Regions from separate parts of the Streptomyces sp. NPDC014676 genome, predicted to be linked through region 1. Evidence: riboswitches for the same ligand, from Rfam matches in the RefSeq annotation. Region 1 holds a riboswitch; each other region holds the start of a gene.

Region 1 (6,517 bases):
GGGCCCGGACGCCTTCCTCGGGCGTCATGTGGATGTCGGGCCAGAAGTCCGAGTACGCGCCGACCTGGATCATCGTGGCGTCGAACGGGCCGTGGTCGGTGCCGATGTCCTTGAAGCCGTCGAAGTAGCCGGTGTCACCGCTGTGGTAGATCCGGTGCTCCTCGCCCGCGGCCACCCAGGAGGCCCACAGGGTGTGCTGGGTGTTGCGCAGACCCCGGCCGCAGAAGTGGCGGGCCGGGGTGGCGGTGAGGGCGAGTCCGCCGATCTTCGTCGTCTCGTGCCAGTCCAGCTCGCGCAGCCGTCCGGCGGACACGCCCCAGCGCTCCAGGTGCGCGCCGACGCCGAGGGGCACGGCGAACAGGGTGTCCGTGCCGGCCAGCGCCTTGATCGTGGGCAGGTCCAGGTGGTCGTAGTGGTCGTGGGAGATCACGACGACGTCGACCGGGCCGAGCGCGGCCAGCGGCAGCGGGGCGGGGTGCAGCCGCTTGGGCCCGGCGAAGGGGAAGGGTGAGCAGCGCTCACCCCACACGGGGTCGAACAGGACCCGGTGCCCGTCGATCTCCGCGAGCACGCTGGAGTGGCCCATCCAGGTCAGGCGCAGCCCGCTCGCCGGCGGACGGGAGAGGTCGGCGAGGGTGGTGGGGTGCACCGGGATGGTGCCCTTCGGGGCGCGGCGGGACCGGGAGTCCTTGTCGAGGTAGATCTTCGCCAGGTCCCGCGTCGACCCCGACGGGCGGATCCGGGCGGTGCCCCCGGGGTTCTGGAACACACCGTCCTTGAAGTGCGGGGATCTGCGGATGCGTGCCATGCGTTCGCCACCCGGGTCCGCGCCGAAGGCCTCGGGCCGCAGGGCGCGCAGCCCGGAGCTGTGGGATGGGGAACCGGCCACGGTACCTCCAAGTGGAGTCGGTCAGACATTCCATTATGTGCGGCCGGACCGGCTCCGCGGTGCCGGGTACGGCCGGGGCTGATCGAAGGGCCGGGACGGCTGTCGCACCATGAACACGTCCACCGGGTCCTCCGTCTCCACGGTGAACCCGTGCCGTGCGTAGAGGCGGCGGGCCGGGCTGCCCCGCAGTACGTTCAGCCGTACGACGGCGGCGTCGCGGTCGGACCGCCGCAGCAGTTCGCGCAGCACGCCCGAGCCGATGCCGGCGCCCTGGAGGTGCGGGGCCAGATAGAAGTGCTCCAGCCAGTGGGAGTCCCCGGCAGGGCGCAGCGCCACGCAGCCGGCGAAGGTGCCGCCCGTCTCGATCACCCAGGTGTGGGCCGGGTCGAACCCGTCGCGCAGCCGCTGCCGCACCCGCTGTGCGTCGTAGCGCCCGAGCCGTTCCAGATCGGCCCGCAGCACCACGGCACGCAGTTCGGCCACCGCCTCGACGTCCGCCGCGGTCGCCTGCCGCAGATCCCGGTCCCCCATGATCACCACGCTATCGCGCGAACGCTCACGCCACCGCGGCGATCCGTACCTTGATGTCGTCCGGCGACAGCGTCCCCTTGGCGATCACGTGGTCGCCGGAGGACTCCCCGCGCAGCCGGCGGCCGATCCACGGCACCAGGTACTCGCGGGCCCAGTGGACGTCGTCCCGCCGGATGTCGAGGGTGCCGCGGGGCGGCAGGGGCGGCCAGGGCTGTTCCGGATCGGCGGGGACGTCCAGGCCGAGGGTCTGCCCGGCGCGGAGCGCGACGCGGGTGTGTCCCTCCGGCGACAGGTGCAGCCGGTCGGCGTCCCAGGCCCTGCGGTCCTGGACGCTCTTGAGGGACCACAGGTCGAGCACGGGGCAGCCGTAGCGGTCGGCGACGGCCCGTACGTGCATGTTGTACGTCGCGATCTTGCCGCGCAGATGTTTCAGCAGGGGGACGCCGCGCGTGTCGAACCCGGTGGTCACCATCACTGTTCCCGATACGGCCGTGAGCGCGGCGATCGCCCGCTCGAACCGCTCGGCCACCTCGTCCGGGTCGCTGCCCGGGCGGAGGATGTCGTTGCCGCCCGCGCAGAACGAGACCAGGTCGGGGGCGAGTTCGACCGCCCTCGGCAGTTGGTCCGCCACGATCTGGTCCAGCAGTTTTCCGCGTACGGCGAGGTTGGTGTACTCGAAGTCGCCCTCGGGCCGGAGGTCCGCGAGGAGCACGGCGAACCGGTCGGCCCAGCCGACGAACGCCCCGTCGGGGCCGGGGTCGCCGACGCCCTCGGTGAAGCTGTCCCCCACCGCCACGTACGACCCGATCACTGCTCTGCTGTCACTCTTCGAATCGTCTGCCACAGCCGCTCATGATTCACCTTCGAATGTGACCTACGCGACCGTAAGGACGGGTTGACGCACGGTGAGATAAGACACTCTCAAAATGTTGGCCAACTCCGGAATACGCCGAAGGCCGGCCCCGGGGATCGGGGTCCGGCCTTCGGCGCGCGTGTCGGGAAGGTCGCCGCGGGGGTCAGCCGATGGAGACGCCCTTCGAGCTGAGGTAGGCGACCGGGTCCACGTCCGAGCCGTAGTCCGGGGTGGTGCGGATCTCGAAGTGCAGGTGCGGACCGGTCGAGTTGCCGGTCGAGCCGGAGAGGCCGACCTGCTGGCCGCCGGTCACGGTCTGGCCGGCCGAGACGGAGAGCGCGGACAGGTGGGCGTACTGGGCGTAGTGGCCGTCGTCGAGCTTGACGACGACCTGGTTGCCGTACGCGCCGGCCCAGCCCGCGGAGACGACGGTGCCCGCGCCGACGGCCTTCAGGGAGGTGCCGGTCGGGACGGCGAAGTCGACGCCGGTGTGATAGCCGCTGGACCACATGCTGCCGGCCACCTTGTAGGCGGTGCCGAGCCCGGCGCCGGGCACCGGGGAGCTGTAACCGGAGGCGCTCGCGGCCTGGTCGGTGCTCGTGGTCTGGGCGGAGGCGTCCGAGGGGGGCTGCTCGGCGGGCTGCTCCGCCGGCTGCTCGGCCTCCTGCTCCTGGGCCTGCGGGGCCGCCGGGGCGGCCGGCTCCTCCGGCGCGCCCGTGGCGGCCGTGCCGTCGACGGAGAGCTTCAGGCCGGGGTGGATGAGCGACGGGTCGTCGCCGATGGCCTGCCGGTTGTCCGTGTAGAGCTGCTTCCAGCCACCGTCGACGTGCTCCGTCTCGGCGATCTTGGCGAGGTAGTCGCCGGCCTTCACGGTGTACGTGCGGGCCTCGTCGCCCTTTTCGGCGACGGTCTCCTGGCCGGCGGCGGAAAGGGACTGGACGGCCTTTTCGGGGGCGGCCTGCGGCGTGGCGGCGTGCGCGCCGGTGGCGCCGAGAAGCGGCAGGGCGAGTGCGGCGCCACCGGTTCCGGCGACGGCGATGGAGCGGGTGAGACGCTGGGTCTTGGTACGGCGGTGCTTACCCTTCGCGGGCATGTCGAATTCCTCTCCGGCGCCTGCGAGGTGAGCTGTCGGGTTCGGGCTGGAGATGCCCGGCCGCGTTGTCACGCGGCTTAACCCCAAGCCGTTCCGGGAACCGGAACAGGCAGTGGTACCTGTGGGTCCCCCGCTCCTGCCGTACACGGGTCGGTGTGGGTACGGGCTCCGGGCGGCGGCAGGATTGGGCGTCCGTCCGGATCGGTGGCGAACGTAAGCGACCCGGACGCGAGGGGACAAGCGCGAGGTTCACCGCGAACGCGCTTTTCCGTGATCCAAAGGGGGAATTGACGTCACCGAGCGTCAGCCGGGATTCCCTTTCCCCCGCGAATTCCCTTGTCGTTCCATGGAATTACGTGAGCATGGCGACAACGCATCGTCACGGATATGACGCTGCTCACGCGCCCCTTCCCCATCCCCCTTTCTTTCGGGGCACGTTATGGCGAACCGCCCTAATCGGACAGAACGCCCTAATCATCGGATCACAGGCGCCGCAGCCGCACCACCGCGGCGTCCAGATCTCCTCGCAGACCGGTGCGCAGCCCGTGATGCAGCAGGAGGGCACCTCGGTACGTTTCGCCGGTTTCGCGGCATTCGTACGACGCCTCCGGGTCGAGGCCGCGCAGCCGGAGGGCCGGGACGGGCTCTCCGTGGTGCTGCGCCTGGAGGCAGGCGAGGACGACGGTCTCGTCGCCGAGGACGTACTGCACCGCGCTCAGTCCGCCCTCCGGAGGGCGCAGCCGGTACAGGTCGCCGCGCTGGACGACGGGCCGGATCTCCTTGTAGAGCGCGACCCACTCCCGCGCCTCGGCGAGTTCCTCCCCGGTCCACCGCGCGAGGTCTCCGCCGACGCCGAGCACCCCGGCCATGGCGCTGACGAACCGGAAGCGCAGCGAGCTGACCCGTCCGTTGAGCATCGCGTTCGGGCTGTCGGTGACCCAGGCGGCCATCACCCGGGCCGGGTGGATCTGGCTGAAGCCGTGCTGGATGGCGAGCCGGTCGAGCGGGTCGGTGTTGTCCGAGGTCCACACCTGGTCGGTACGGGAGAGGATCCCCAGGTCGATCCGGCCGCCGCCGCCCGAGCAGGACTCGAAGGCCACGCCCGGATGGGCCGCCCGCAGCCGGTCCAGCAGCGCGTACAGGCCGCGCACATGGTCGGTCCACAGCCGCTGCGGGTACGGGTCGTCCGGCCATCCGGCGTCGGTGGAGGAGCGGTTGAAGTCCCACTTCACGTAGTCGATGGGAGCGCTGGAGAGCAGTCCGTCGAGCCGCTCCCAGAGGTACTCCCGCACGTCGTCGCGCGCGAGGTTGAGCACGAGCTGGTTGCGGTACTCCGTGCGCCGGCGGCCCGGCTGGAACTGCACCCAGTCGGGGTGCGCGCGGTACAGGTCGCTGTCGGGGTTGACCATCTCCGGCTCTACCCAGATGCCGAACTCCATCCCGAGCCCGTGCACATGGTCGGCGAGGGGTTTCAGGCCGCCGGGGAAGCGGTCGGGGTTGGGCGTCCAGTCGCCGAGCCCGGCCCGGTCGCTCGTCCGCGCCCCGAACCAGCCGTCGTCGACCACGAACAGTTCGACGCCCATCGCGGCGGCCCGCGCCGCGAGTCCCCGCTGCCGCTCCTCCGAGATGTCGAATCCGGTGGCCTCCCAGGAGTTGAACAGCACGGGCCGGTCCCGGTCCGCGTCCGGGACGACGTACGTCCGCTGGTAGGCGTGCCAGGCGCGGCTGGCGCCGCCGAAGCCGCCGTCGCTCCACAGACCGGCGAAGACCGGTGTGACGTACGTCTCCTCCGTGCCCAGCATCAGCAGGCCGGAGTCGTCGTGTCCCGCGCCGCCGGTGATCTGCACGCGTGCGTCGGGGAGTCGGGCGACCGAGACGCGCCAGGAGCCGGACCAGCCGAGGGCGCAGCCGTAGACCTCTCCGCGTTCCTCGGTCGCGTCGGTGTCGAGCGCGACCCAGGGCAGGTGCTGGTGTCCGGTGTGGCCGCGGCGGCTGCCGATGACCTTCTCGCCGTAGGTGAGCGGGGATCGGGTCAGCCGGGACTCGGCGGCCCAGCGGCCGTGGAGCTGGGACAGCCGCCAGTGCTCGCGCTCGGGCAGGGTCCAGGTGGCGGAGTCGGCGCGCAGGAGCTCGACCGCGGGTCCCCGGTTGTGCAGGGTCACCCAGCGTTCGATCACGTCGTCGCGCATCCGGTAGTGCAGGGTCACGGTCAGCCCGCCGTCGCGGAAGCGGAGGCGGAGTTCGCCGTCGCCGGTCTCGTGGCCGTCGAAGACCCACTCGGTGCCGCGCCGCCCGTCGGCGGTGCGTACGGACAGGGCGGGCCTCACGAAGCGGGGGCCGCCCTCGACCGGGTACTCCTCGCGCCCGTCCAGGCGGGACTCGAACGGCCAGTCGTCCGGCAGCGGGCGCGCGGCGAGGGCCTCCGCGTCGGCGAGCGCGATCCTCGGGCCCCAGTGCAGATGCACCAGCTCGTCGCGGTCCGTGACATGGAGCGCGTAGCCGCTGGCCGGCCCCGACAGGAGCCATGTACGACCGTCTTGGGAGACCTGCGTCACCGAACCTCCAACAGACCCGAACAGATGCGATCAGACACCAACATCATCGGGGGCACGGGGGCCGTCGGGCAATGCCTGTGGACAACTCATTGCCCCAGGCAGGCATGTCGTATCGTCGACCCGTGCCCGTCGGCGAGCCCCGCCGGCGGCGTCGAGCGGGAGGAGTCCTTCGTGACGCAGCAGGTGCCGTCGACCGAACCCGAGCTGGCCGGAGTACGCAACTTCCGCGACGTGGGCGGACTGCCGACCGTCGACGGCAGGCGGGTGCGGCACGGTGTGCTGTTCCGCAGCGGTCATCTCGCCCACGCGACCGCCGAGGACACCGCCTTCCTGTCCTCGCTCGGACTGCACACGGTCTTCGACTTCCGCAACGCGGCCGACCAGAGGCTGGAGGGGCCGGACGTCGCGCTGCCGGGCGTGCGCAACGTGAACCTGCCGCTCAGCGACCCGGCCGACGGCGCCGAGTTCTGGAAGATGGTCCGCGACGGCGATCTGGAGCAGCTTCGCTCGATCCTCGCGGACGGCAAGGGCGCGGACCGGATGATCGGCTCCTACCGGATGATCATCAAGGAGCGCACCGCCGAGCACTCCCGGGT
Region 2 (6,517 bases), on a different contig from region 1:
ACCGGTGAGCTGCCCGCGGTGCTCCTGCTCGAGGAGCAGGAGGAGACCGTCCCCGCCCCGGCGCCGCGCGCGGCCTCGCGCGCCGGGTCGCGTTCCCGCCGCCGCACGCCCGCCAAGCGCTCCGCGCTGCTGACGGTGGCCGTGCCCTCGGCGTGCGTGATGGGCGTCGCCGGCATCGCCGCGGCCTCGGTCGGCGACCTGGCCGGCGACGGCGGCCAGGAGACGAAGACGACCGCGGCGGACGCCCAGCCGGTGAAACCGTCCGCCGCCAACATCAAGCTGGACACCCAGCTGGAGAGCCTCGCCGCCGGCGCCGACGACTTCGCCGACCGGGCCAGCCGCACCCAGGAGCGCATCGACCTCAAGGCGCAGCAGGAGGCCGAGCGCAGGGCGGCCGCGGAGGAGGCGGCCCGCAAGGAGCGACTGCGGCCGAAGTTCGCGCTCCCGGTCGCGCAGCACGGACTCAGCGCCTACTACGGCCAGTCCGGCATCAACTGGATGTCCGTCCACACCGGCATCGACTTCCCCGTCCTGTACGGCGCGACGGTGATGGCCGCCACCGACGGCACGGTGCGCACGCAGCTCAACCCCGCCTACGGCAACATGATGATCGTGACGGCGAAGGACGGCACGGAGACGTGGTACTGCCACCTCTCCAGCTACCAGGTCGCCTCCGGTACGACCGTGAAGGCCGGCGACCCGATCGCCTTCTCCGGGGACTCCGGCAACTCGACCGGTCCGCACCTGCACTTCGAGGTCCGTCCCGGCGGCGGTTCGGCGATCGACCCGCTCGCCTGGTTCCGCAGCCACGGCCTCGACCCGTCGTAGGGGCCCGCCCCCGACGGGTCTCGGCCCGCGCTGCTACAGCTTCTCCACCGGCGCGTACCGCAGCAGCAGCCGCTTGGGCTTGGTGTCCCCGAAGTCGATCGTCGCCTCCGTGTTGGCGCCCGTGCCCTTCACCGCGACCACGGTGCCGAGGCCGAACTGGTCGTGGGTGACCCGGTCCCCGATCGCCAGCGACACCACGGGCTTGTCCGCGGCCCGCCCGGTGGCGAAACCGGAACCGCCCGACGCCGACGAGCGCGAGCGGGACGACGACAGCGAGGCCGCCACCCCCGACACCGGACCGGAGGACACGGGCGCGCTCGCCCCCGTCCGCTTCCACTCCAGGTGGGCGGCCGGGATCTCCTCCAGGAACCGCGAGGGCGGGTTGTAGGACGGCTGGCCCCACGCGCTGCGCAGCGTCGAACGGGTCAGGTACAGCCGCTCACGCGCGCGCGTGATGCCGACGTACGCCAGGCGCCGCTCCTCCTCCAGCTCCTTGGTCTCGCCGAGGGCGCGCATGTGCGGGAAGACGCCGTCCTCCATGCCGGTGAGGAAGACGACCGGGAACTCCAGGCCCTTGGCGGTGTGCAGGGTCATCAGCGTGATGACGCCCGATCCGTCCTCGTCCTCGTCGGGGATCTGGTCGGAGTCGGCGACCAGGGCGACCTGCTCCAGGAAGTCGGACAGCGCGACCGACTCGCCCTCGCCGCGCTCCTGCTCGAACTCCAGGGCGACGGCCGCGAGTTCCTGGAGGTTCTCGATCCGGGTCTCGTCCTGCGGGTCGGTGGAGGCCTGCAACTCGGCGAGATAGCCGGTGCGTTCGAGGATCGCCTCCAGGACCGTCGCCGGGCCCGCACCGGACTCGACGACCGTACGGAGATCCTCCATCAGCGTGTTGAACCGCTTCACGGCGTTCGACGAGCGCGCGGCCATGCCGTACGCCTCGTCGACGCGCCTCAGCGCCTGCGGGAAGCTGATCCTCTCGCGCTGCGCGAGGGCGTCGATCATGGCCTCCGCGCGGTCGCCGATGCCCCGCTTGGGCACGTTGAGGATGCGGCGCAGCGGCACCGAGTCCTCGGGGTTGGCGAGCACCCGCAGGTAGGCCAGGACGTCCCGGACCTCCTTGCGCTCGTAGAAGCGGACACCGCCGACGACCTTGTAGGGCAGGCCGACGCGGATGAAGATCTCCTCGAAGACGCGGGACTGGGCGTTGGTCCGGTAGAAGACGGCGACGTCGCCCGCCTTGGCCTCGCCCGCGTCGGTGAGGCGGTCTATCTCGTCGGCGACGAACTGGGCCTCGTCGTGCTCGGTGTCCGCGACGTACCCGGTGATCCGCGCGCCCGCGCCGGCGTTGGTCCACAGGTTCTTGGGACGCCGCGACTCGTTGCGCTCGATGACGGCGTTGGCGGCGCTCAGGATGGTCTGCGTGGAGCGGTAGTTCTGCTCCAGCAGGATCGTGGTCGCGTCCGGGTAGTCCTCCTCGAACTGGAGGATGTTGCGGATCGTCGCACCGCGGAAGGCGTAGATCGACTGGTCGGCGTCGCCCACCACGCACAGCTCGGCGGGCGGCACCTCGGGCTCGGACGGTGTGCCGGCGGGGTGCTCGGAGGTGCCGACGAGCTCGCGGACCAGCGCGTACTGGGCGTGGTTGGTGTCCTGGTACTCGTCGACCATGACGTGCCGGAAGCGGCGGCGGTAGTGCTCGGCGACGTCCGGGAAGGCGCGCAGCAGGTTGACCGTCGTCATGATCAGGTCGTCGAAGTCGAGGGCGTTGGCCTCCCGCAGCCGCGACTGGTAGAGCGCGTAGGCCTGGGCGAGGGTCTTCTCGAAGCCGTCGGCGGCCCGGGCGGCGAAGTCCTCCTCGTCGATCAGCTCGTTCTTCAGGTTGCTGATCTTGGCGCTGAAGGACTTCGGCGGGAAACGCTTGGGGTCGAGCTCCAGGTCACGGCAGACCAGGGCCATCAGACGCTTGGAGTCGGCGGCGTCGTAGATCGAGAACGACGAGGTGAAGCCGAGCCTCTTGCTCTCGCGGCGCAGGATGCGCACGCACGCGCTGTGGAACGTCATGACCCACATGGCGCCCGCGCGCGGGCCGACGAGCTGCTCGACGCGCTCCTTCATCTCGCCCGCGGCCTTGTTGGTGAAGGTGATCGCGAGGATCTGGCCCGGATGGACGTGCCGCTCGGCCAGCAGGTGGGCGATGCGGTGGGTGAGCACACGGGTCTTGCCGGAACCGGCGCCGGCCACGATGAGCAGCGGGGAACCGGAGTGCACCACGGCGGCGCGCTGGTTGTCGTTCAGCCCCTCCAGCAGCGCGGCGGCGTCGATCACCGGGCGCGGGGCGCCGTCGCGGTAGTAGGCGTCCCGGTCCGGCGGCACGTCGAACTTCCCGCCGAACAGGTCGTCCGGGATCTGCTCCGGCACGTACTCGTCCTCGGGCGGTGGCGGGGGCTCGCCCTCGGGGCCCCGCTGGGCCTGGAGGTCCGCCAGGAAGCTGTCGTCAAAGAGGCTGCTCATCGCTCTCCGAGTCTAGGGCGCCCCACCGACAACCCGGGGCCACCCCGGGAACATCCCCGGAATCCGGCGGCCGGGACGGGGCGCACACCCTCCAGAACCACCCCATCACCCTGGGTGACCCCGCACGCAAGGTCACGAAAATGTATCGGGCATATCACCCATCAACCTTCACAGGGGCCACACCGGTTGGCTACGGTGCGGGCGGGCCGTACGACCCCCACCGGCGAACCCCGCCGGGCCGCGCGGCCCCCGCCGAGTCCGTCACTGCCCCCGCGGCAGCCGGAGCCGGGGACCCACCGAGACCATGGGGTGAATCGGCCCACTCCCTCGCGGAGCGGCCGTAGGGCAACCCTTCCGAGCAAGCCGCCCGAACCCGACAGCTAACCCGGTAGGCGGAGCTTTGGAAGGAGTCGCCTCCCTTGGCGTCGCACCGCAAGTCGCGCACCCCCGGCACGCGCGTGGCAGGCATACGGACCCCGGCCCTCGCCACGGCCGCCCTGACCTCCGTGGCCCTGCTGTCCCAGACGGCCACCGCCGCCCCCTCCGACGACGGCAGGCCGAGCCTGGAGGAGGTCGAGAAGAAGGTCGGCGACCTCTACCGCCAGGCGGAGTCGGCGACCGAGAAGTACAACGCGGCCAAGGAGAAGACCGCGAAGCAGCGCAAGCAGGTGGACACGCTCCTCGACGACGTGGCCAAGCGCACCCAGAAGCTCAACGAGGCGCGGGCGGAGCTGGGTTCCTTCGCCGCCGCCCAGTACCGGACCGGTGCCGGCGTCCCCGACACCGCGACCTTCCTGCTCGCGGACACGCCGCAGGACATCTTCGACCAGCGCCAGGTGATGGACCGGATGACCGGCCGCCAGAAGGAAGCGGTCGACGACTACGTCACCCAGCAGTCCGAGACGATGCAGAAGCGCCAGGAGGCCACCGAGAGCCTTCAGACGCTCACCGAGACCCAGGGCGACCTGAAGACGGCCAAGGCCACCGTCCAGAAGAAGCTCACCGACGCGCGCGAGCTGATGGCGAAGCTGACCGCCGAGGAGAAGGCACGGCTCGCGGCGATCGAGAAGGAGAAGCAGGAGGAGGCCGCCCGCAAGGCCGCCGAGCTCGCCCGGCAGCAGGCGGAGCGGCAGAAGGCGCAGGAGGAGGCCGCCACCGCTCAGCAGGACGGCGGTACCTCGGCGGGCGGCACCTCCGGCTCGACCACCTCACCGTCGACGGACTCCTCGTACACCACCAAGGCCGAGAAGGCCCTCGCCTTCGCCCGCGCGCAGATCGGCAAGCCGTACGTCTGGGGCGCCACCGGCCCCGGCTCCTACGACTGCTCCGGCCTCACCCAGGCCGCCTGGAAGGCCGCCGGCGTCACCGTTCCGCGCACCACCTACGACCAGGTGAACGCGGGCACGACGGTCCCCGTCTCCCAGGCCCGGCCCGGTGACCTGGTGTTCTTCTACGACGACGTCACCCACGTGGGGATCTACATCGGCAACGGGATGATGATCCACGCGCCGAAGCCCGGCACGTACGTCCGCGAGGAGTCGATCTACTACGACGGCGAGTCCTCGATCCACAGCGTGGTGCGCCCCGCCTGACCGCCCGGAAGGGGCGGGGACGGTCCTCCGGCGTCGTCCCCGCCCCTTTTCCGTGCCGGTCCGCGCCACGGCACGCGGCGCCGGTCGCCCGCGCTCCCCCTGGGAAACGCCGGCGGCGGTGGCGCTGTCCGCGTCCACCGCCGCCGGCGTCCCCTGGGCCCGGGAGCCCGGGACGCGTCCTGTCGTGGGCCGCGGTCACGTCCGGGTCCGTGGAGCGGAGGTCAGGTCCACAGCACCGCGATGAAGACGTTCGTCACGGTCAGCAGTCCGACCAGGCCGAACAGGCCCTTGTCCACCTTCTCGTCGTCCCGCTTCACGTACACCAGGCCGAGGATCACGATCAGCAGGGCCAGCTTCACGCCGATCTTGATGTTGTCGACGGAGTAGTCCTGGGCCTGGTTGAGGCCGACCAGGACCACACCGGTGACCAGCATCGTCAGCGCGCCGTGCAGCATCGCGGGGACGAACCGGGCGGTGCCCGCGCCCATCGCCTTCATCTGGGTGAGGAAGCCGCCGAGGAGCGACGCGATGCCGATGATGTGCAGACCGACGAAGAGGTGGATGAGTACGTCCATGAGGCCGGAGCCTAGCCATAGCCGCCTCCTAGCACTCCGGCACCCTCATCCGTCCCTCCTCCGCCATATCGGTCATCACTTTGAGTGAAGACGATGAAGTCGGAGCAGGGCATCTGTCACTTACGGTCACCCGACGGTCCGCTCACATCACTTCCGCACAACCCGTCACCGGGGCCGCACGGCCGGGCCTAGCGTCCTCCTCCAGGTGACCGGCTCTCCACCGCCGCCCGGTCCAGGGGCGGCGGCCGGACACCACCGCCGAGAAGGTCCGGCGGCGGACGGCTCCCCTGCGCACCCCCGCCGCCGGACCACCGGACGGCAGTCCGCTCCGCGCGGTCGTCGGAAAGTCGGAAAGTCGGAAAGGACGGAAATCCAGGTGGCAGCGCACCGCAGGACCCGGCAGCGTGTCCCGGGCGGCACCACGGCCCGCGCGGCCACCGCCCTCGCCCTCGCCGGCGCGGCCACCGCGACCGGCTTCGACGGGGCGGGACACGCCGAACCGCGGCTGACACCGGGCCAGGTCAAGGCCGAGGTCGACAGGCTCTACCGGGAGGCGGAGACCGCCACCGAGAAGTACAACGGAGCCAAGGAGAAGGCCGAGTCGGCCCAGCGGCGGCTGCGCGATCTGCAGGACGAGGCGGCCCGCAGGAAGGACCGGCTCGACTCCGCGCGGGACGCCCTGGGCACGGTCGCCGCGGCGCAGTACCGCGGCGGCGGCCTCGACCCCGCCCTGCAGCTCTTCCTCTCCGAGGACCCCGACGGCTATCTGGACGGCGCCGCGCTCGCCGAACGGGCCGGCAGCCGCCGGCAGGCGGCGGTGGGGCACGTACGCGCACAACTCCGGGAGATCGAGCGGTTGCGCGGCGCCGCACGGGTCGAGGTGACATCGCTGACGTCCCGCCGCGCCGAACTCCAGCGGCACCAGAAGACGATCGACACCAAGCTGACCGCCGCCCGCCGGCTGCTGTCCCGGCTGACCCCCGGGCAACGCGCGGGGCTCACCGACGG
Region 3 (6,517 bases), on a different contig from region 1:
TCACACGGCCACAGCCCAGGCAGGCTCCGGCGGGCTGACAGCGACCGAACACCGCCTGGCCAACGGCCTGCGCGTGGTGCTCTCCGAGGACCACCTGACCCCGGTCGCCGCGGTGTGCCTCTGGTACGACGTGGGTTCGCGCCACGAAGTCAAGGGACGTACGGGTCTGGCTCACCTTTTCGAGCACCTGATGTTCCAGGGCTCCGCCCAGGTGAAGGGCAACGGCCACTTCGAGCTGGTCCAGGGCGCCGGCGGCTCCCTCAACGGCACCACCAGCTTCGAGCGCACCAACTACTTCGAGACCATGCCCGCCCACCAGCTGGAGCTCGCCCTCTGGCTGGAGGCCGACCGCATGGGCTCCCTGCTGACCGCCCTGGACGACGAGTCCATGGAGAACCAGCGGGACGTCGTCAAGAACGAGCGCCGCCAGCGCTACGACAACGTCCCCTACGGCACCGCCTTCGAGAAGCTGACCGCCCTCGCCTACCCGGAGGGCCACCCGTACCACCACACGCCCATCGGCTCGATGGCGGACCTGGACGCGGCCACCCTGGAGGACGCCCGCCAGTTCTTCCGCACGTACTACGCGCCGAACAACGCCGTGCTCTCCGTCGTCGGCGACATCGACCCGGAGCGGACGCTCGCCTGGATCGAGAAGTACTTCGGCTCCATCCCGGGCCACGACGGCAAGCCCGCCCCGCGCGACGGTTCGCTGCCCGACGTCATCGGCGGGCAGCTCCGCGAGATCGTCGAGGAGGAGGTCCCCGCGCGTGCGCTGATGGCCGCCTACCGCCTGCCGGAGGACGGCACGCGCGCGTGCGACGCCGCCGACCTGGCGCTCACCGTCCTCGGCGGCGGCGAGTCCTCGCGGCTCTACAACCGGCTGGTACGGCGCGACCGCACGGCCGTGGCCGCCGGCTTCGGCCTGCTGCGGCTGGCCGGGGCGCCCTCCCTGGGCTGGCTGGACGTGAAGACGTCCGGCGACGTGGAGGTGCCGGTCATCGAGGCCGCCATCGACGAGGAGCTCGCCCGGTTCGCCGAGCAGGGCCCCACGGCCGAGGAGATGGAGCGCGCGCAGGCCCAGCTGGAGCGCGAGTGGCTGGACCGGCTCGGCACGGTCGCCGGCCGCGCCGACGAACTGTGCCGGTACGCCGTCCTGTTCGGCGACCCGCAGCTCGCCCTGACCGCCGTACAGCGCGTCCTGGAGGTGACGGCGGAGGAGGTGCGGGAGGTCGCCAAGGCCCGCCTGCGCCCCGACAACCGCGCGGTGCTCGTCTACGAGCCCGTCGCCCCGGAAGCCGGAGACGCCGAGGACACCGAGGAAGCCGCCGCAGCCGCCGGCACCGACGAGAACGAGGAGGCGGCGAAGTGACCGAGCTCGCCACGATGGACTTCCACCCGCAGCCGCAGGCGGGCGACGCCAAGCCCTGGGCCTTCCCGGCCCCCGAGCGCGGCACGCTCGACAACGGCCTGACCGTGCTGCGCTGCCACCGCCCCGGCCAGCAGGTCGTCGCCGTCGAGGTGCTCCTCGACGCGCCCCTGGAGGCCGAGCCGGCCGGCCTCGACGGTGTCGCCACGATCATGGCGCGGGCCTTCTCCGAGGGCACCGACAAGCACTCCGCCGAGGAGTTCGCCGCCGAGCTGGAGCGCTGCGGCGCCACCCTGGACGCGCACGCCGACCACCCCGGCGTCCGCCTCAGCCTGGAGGTCCCGGCCTCGCGGCTCACCAAGGGGCTCGGGCTGCTCGCCGACGCGCTCAGGGCGCCGGCGTTCGCCGACAGCGAGGTCGAGCGGCTGGTCCGCAACCGCCTCGACGAGATCCCGCACGAGCTGGCCAACCCCTCCCGCCGCGCCGCCAAGGAGCTCTCCAAGGAGCTGTTCCCGGCGAGTGCCCGTATGTCGCGTCCGCGCCAGGGCACCGAGGAGACGGTCGCCGGCATCGACTCCGCGGCCGTACGCGCCTTCTACGAGAAGCACGTCCGTCCCGCCACGGCGACCGCCGTGGTCGTCGGCGACCTCACCGGTATCGACCTGGACGCGCTGCTCGGCGACACGCTGGGCGCCTGGACCGGCTCCCCGGCGCAGCCGCGGCCCGTCCCGCCGGTGGTCGCCGACGACACCGGGCGCGTCGTGATCGTGGACCGTCCCGGCGCCGTCCAGACGCAGCTGCTGATCGGCCGTATCGGCGCGGACCGGCACGACCGGGTGTGGCCCGCGCAGGTGCTCGGCACGTACTGCCTCGGCGGCACCCTCACCTCCCGCCTGGACCGCGTGCTGCGCGAGGAGAAGGGCTACACCTACGGCGTGCGGGCGTTCGGACAGGTCCTCAGGTCCGCCCCGGACGGCACGGGTGCGGCGATGCTGGCCATCAGCGGCTCAGTGGACACGCCGAACACCGGCCCCGCTCTCGAGGACCTGTGGACGGTGCTGCGCACGCTCGCCGCGGAGGGGCTCACCGACGACGAGCGCGATGTCGCCGTGCAGAACCTCGTGGGCGTGGCGCCGCTCAAGTACGAGACCGCCGCGGCCGTCGCGAGCACCCTGGCCGACCAGGTCGAGCAGCACCTGCCCGACCACTACCAGGCCGACCTGTACCGGCAGTTGGCCGCGACCGGCACCGTGGAGGCCACCGCGGCCGTCGTGAACGCCTTCCCGGTGGACCGCCTGGTGACCGTCCTCGTCGGTGACGCGGCGCAGATCAAGGCGCCCGTCGAGGCCCTCGGTATCGGTGAAGTCACCGTCGTGACGGCCGAGTAGCGAGCCGCGAGGACGCACGCGCGGCGGGCCCTGGTGACACGAAAGTCACCAGGGCCCGCTTATGCCCGAATCGGGGCGGAAGTTGCCTGTCTGGCCTGTGGGATGCGCTACAAAACCCGTGATTCGTTTGAGGATCGGGAGACGGCCCGCTTAGCTTCGTCCGGGCTGTTCGTCGGGCAGTGCGCCGCATCCGCGGCACCGGACAGTCATCGCCGAGTCCCCCTGAGGCGCGAGCCGGGGGAGCCGGGGACCCACCGCAGTCCCTGGGGTGAATCGGACGCCCGCGCGTGTCGCGAGGGGGCCCGTAGGAGACCTTCCTGCTCCGAACCCGTCAGCTAACCCGGTAGGCGAGAGGGAAGGAAAGGACCAGCCTGTACATGGCGTTCACCCGCGCCCCGGGCAAGCACCGTCGTCCCGGCCGGACGCAGCGCGGCACCGCCCGCGTGGCGGGCGTCGCGGCGCTCACCACCACCGGCGTCGTCGGCTCCCTCGCGGCCCCCGCGCTCGCCGCCGAGCCCGCTGCCGCACAGACCGGCCTCACGCCCGTCGTCACCCTCGGCGACGCGGTCGCCGACCGGATCGACGCCCAGGCGGCCGCCCAGCACGAGGCCGCCCGGGAGGCGGCCGAGGCCGCCGCGCGCAAGGCCGCAGAGGAGGCCGCGCGCGAGAAGGCCGCCAAGGAGGCCGAGGAGGCCCGCGCGGAGAAGGAGCGCGCCGCGCGGGAGGCCGAGCGCGAGCGCCTCAACACCTTCGTCTCCCCGATCCCCGGCTCGTACGTCTCGACCGGTTACCAGGCCGGCAGCTCGCTGTGGTCCTCCGGCAGCCACACCGGTGTCGACTTCCACGCGGCGAGCGGCACCCCCGTCCAGTCGGTCGGCGTCGGCACCGTCGTCGAGGCCGGCTGGGGCGGCTCGTACGGCAACCAGGTCGTCATCAAGATGCACGACGGCACGTACACCCAGTACGGCCACCTGTCGTCCATCGGCGTCTCGGTGGGCCAGCAGGTGGCCGCCGGGCAGCAGATCGGCCTCTCCGGCGCCACCGGCAACGTCACGGGCGCGCACCTGCACTTCGAGGCCCGCACGGGCGCCGACTACGGCTCCGACCTCGACCCCGTCGCCTACCTCCGCGCGCACGGCGTGAACCTCTGACCCGCTCGCTTCCCGATGCCCCGGCTCCCCGAGCCGGGGCATCGGTGTTTCCGGGCGTCGCCTGTCCAAAAAATATGCATGGATTCCGGTCCGCCGTCGTGAATTCCCGCCGATTGCAATAGAGTCACGGAACACACGTCAATCGTCGACGTTTCACGGGGATTAAGCCGGAGGTTCGTCATGCGTATTCCCGCGCACTCGGTGTGCACGGCGATCCGGGACGACATCGTCGCGGGTGTCCACGAGCGCGGCGGCCGGCTCACCGAGGAAGTGCTCGCCCGCCGTTACGGTGTCTCCCGCGTTCCCGTCCGGGAGGCGCTGCGCACGCTGGAGGCCGAGGGATTCGTGGTGACCCGGCGGCACGCGGGCGCGTGCGTCGCGGAACCCACCGAGCAGGAGGCCGCCGACCTGCTGGAGATGCGCGTGCTCCTCGAGCCCCTCGGTGCCTCCCGCGCGGCCCAGCGCCGCACCGAGGCCCATCTGAAGGTGCTGCGCGGCCTGGTCCGGCTGGGGCAGGAACGCGCCCGCCAGGGCAACAGCGACGACCTGCGCTCCCTGAGCGGCTGGTTCCACGAGACGCTCGCCCAGGCCACCGGCAGTCCGGCACTGACCTCGGCACTGACCCAGCTGCGGCACAAGATCGCCTGGATGTACGCCACCGAGGGGCCGTCCGACCCCGTCGAGTACTGGGCGGAGCACGGCGCGATCGTGGACGCCGTGGCGCGCGGTGACGGCGACCGCGCGCGGTCCGTCACGGCGCTGCACACCGAGCGCGCGAGCGCCGGGCACCGCCTGCGTTTCGCCCCGGGCGCCGGCCGCGCGGACCGTGTGAGGAACTCGCAACATGCCGTAAACATGCCGAGCGTTCGGCATTAACACGGGTGCCGTATACAAAGAGGGAGCATTTCTCGGGGTTTATTCACGCTGCCCGTAAAAGGGGAAAGCTGCCCGCGGAAGGAAAAATCTGCCCGTGACGGGGGAAAGCGAAAGGCCCGCCCGGCGGTCCGGGCGGGCCTTTCGGCATGACGTCCTCAGACGGTCTCGGGGAGTTCCTCGAGACCCTCGGCGACCAGCTTCGCCAGACGGTCGAGGGCGGCGTCCGCGCCCTCGGCGTCGGACGCGAGGACGATCTCCTCGCCGCCCTGGGCGCCCAGGCTCAGGACAGCCAGCATGGAGGCCGCGTTGACGGGGTCGCCCCCGGCCTTGGCGATCGTCACCGGGACGCCTGCGGCCGTGGCGGCTCGGACGAAGATGGAGGCGGGGCGGGCGTGGAGACCCTCGGCCCAGCCGACGTTGACGCGGCGCTCAGCCATGTGTTGCTGCCCTTCGCTGTTCAGGGTTGTCTAGACCAGTTTCCCACATCGTGAAGCATGCCCGGAGCCTGCCGGGAGCGTGCCCGAAGGGGCCTTCGCTCCCGCTCCCGGCGGCAGCCGGACCGCGGCCTCGGCCCGGCTGTCGTCCACCACAGACTGCCTCGCGCCGTTGTCGTACGCGAGCCGTACTCTGGGGCCCATGCAGACCTCGTCGGACCGGCACGAGTATCCCGCTCACTGGGAGGCCGACGTGGTGCTGCGCGACGGCGGCACCGCGCGCATCCGCCCCATCACCGTCGATGACGCCGAGCGCCTGGTCAGCTTCTACGAGCAGGTGTCGGACGAGTCGAAGTACTACCGCTTCTTCGCGCCCTACCCTCGCCTGTCCGCCAAGGACGTCCACCGCTTCACGCACCACGACTTCGTGGACCGGGTGGGACTCGCGGCCACCATCGGCGGCGAGTTCATCGCCACCGTACGCTACGACCGGATCGGCGCCGACGGCACGCCCGCCTCGGCTCCGGCCGACGAGGCCGAGGTCGCCTTCCTCGTCCAGGACGCCCACCAGGGCCGGGGCGTCGCCTCCGCCCTCCTCGAACACATCGGCGCCGTCGCGCGGGAGCGCGGCATCCGCCGGTTCGCGGCCGAGGTGCTGCCCGCCAACAACAAGATGATCAAGGTGTTCACCGACGCCGGGTACACCCAGAAGCGCAGCTTCGAGGACGGTGTCGTCCGCCTGGAGTTCGGCCTCGAACCCACCGACCGCTCCATGGCCGTGCAGTACGCGCGCGAACAGCGCGCCGAGGCGCGCTCGGTGCAGCGGCTGCTCGCCCCCGGCTCGGTGGCCGTCGTCGGCGCCGGCCGCGCGCCCGGCGGCGTGGGCCGCAGCGTCCTCGACCACCTGCGGGACACCGGGTTCACCGGCCGGTTGTACGCCGTGAACAAGGCTCTGGGGGAAGGGGAGGAGGAGCTCGGCGGGGTGGCCGCGTTCCGCTCGGTGCGGGACATCGACGGGCCCGTCGACCTCGCGGTCGTCGCGGTGCCCGCCGAGCGGGTCCCCGAGATCGTCACCGAGTGCGGCGAGCACGGCGTGCAGGGGCTCGTCGTCGTCTCCGCCGGCTACGCCGAGTCCGGCCCCGACGGCCGCGAACGCCAGCGCGCCCTCGTACGGCAGGCACGCTCGTACGGCATGCGGATCATCGGCCCCAACGCCTTCGGCGTCATCAACACCTCCCCGGACGTCCGGCTGAACGCCTCGCTCGCCCCTCACATGCCCCGGCCGGGCCGGATCGGGCT

What was found. Region 1 has a riboswitch for cyclic di-AMP ahead of ACF1DX_RS31480 (peptidoglycan DD-metalloendopeptidase family protein). Riboswitches for the same ligand answer to the same signal wherever they lie in the genome.
Positions count from the first base shown of each region.
Region 2: it holds a riboswitch for cyclic di-AMP, as region 1 does, so the genes downstream of both, ACF1DX_RS07325 (NlpC/P60 family protein) here and ACF1DX_RS31480 (peptidoglycan DD-metalloendopeptidase family protein) in region 1, are expected to answer to the same signal.
Region 3: it holds a riboswitch for cyclic di-AMP, as region 1 does, so the genes downstream of both, ACF1DX_RS12125 (M23 family metallopeptidase) here and ACF1DX_RS31480 (peptidoglycan DD-metalloendopeptidase family protein) in region 1, are expected to answer to the same signal.

Region 1 covers NZ_JBIBZI010000015.1:5,071-11,587, reverse strand. Annotated here, with positions in the region: gene ACF1DX_RS31495 (MBL fold metallo-hydrolase) at 1-889, opposite strand, end outside; gene ACF1DX_RS31490 (GNAT family N-acetyltransferase) at 923-1,420, opposite strand; gene ACF1DX_RS31485 (SGNH/GDSL hydrolase family protein) at 1,446-2,231, opposite strand; gene ACF1DX_RS31480 (peptidoglycan DD-metalloendopeptidase family protein) at 2,437-3,366, opposite strand; cyclic di-AMP (ydaO/yuaA leader) riboswitch at 3,371-3,532, opposite strand; gene ACF1DX_RS31475 (alpha-galactosidase) at 3,849-5,921, opposite strand; gene ACF1DX_RS31470 (tyrosine-protein phosphatase) at 6,093-6,517, shown strand, end outside.
Region 2 covers NZ_JBIBZI010000002.1:639,465-645,981, forward strand. Annotated here, with positions in the region: gene ACF1DX_RS07315 (M23 family metallopeptidase) at 1-828, shown strand, start outside; gene pcrA (DNA helicase PcrA) at 862-3,342, opposite strand; cyclic di-AMP (ydaO/yuaA leader) riboswitch at 3,604-3,754, shown strand; gene ACF1DX_RS07325 (NlpC/P60 family protein) at 3,762-4,934, shown strand; gene ACF1DX_RS07330 (hypothetical protein) at 5,156-5,509, opposite strand; gene ACF1DX_RS07335 (NlpC/P60 family protein) at 5,886-6,517, shown strand, end outside.
Region 3 covers NZ_JBIBZI010000003.1:780,894-787,410, reverse strand. Annotated here, with positions in the region: gene ACF1DX_RS12135 (M16 family metallopeptidase) at 1-1,372, shown strand, start outside; gene ACF1DX_RS12130 (pitrilysin family protein) at 1,369-2,757, shown strand; cyclic di-AMP (ydaO/yuaA leader) riboswitch at 2,958-3,122, shown strand; gene ACF1DX_RS12125 (M23 family metallopeptidase) at 3,135-3,908, shown strand; gene ACF1DX_RS12120 (GntR family transcriptional regulator) at 4,089-4,784, shown strand; gene ACF1DX_RS12115 (HPr family phosphocarrier protein) at 4,940-5,221, opposite strand; gene ACF1DX_RS12110 (GNAT family N-acetyltransferase) at 5,421-6,517, shown strand, end outside.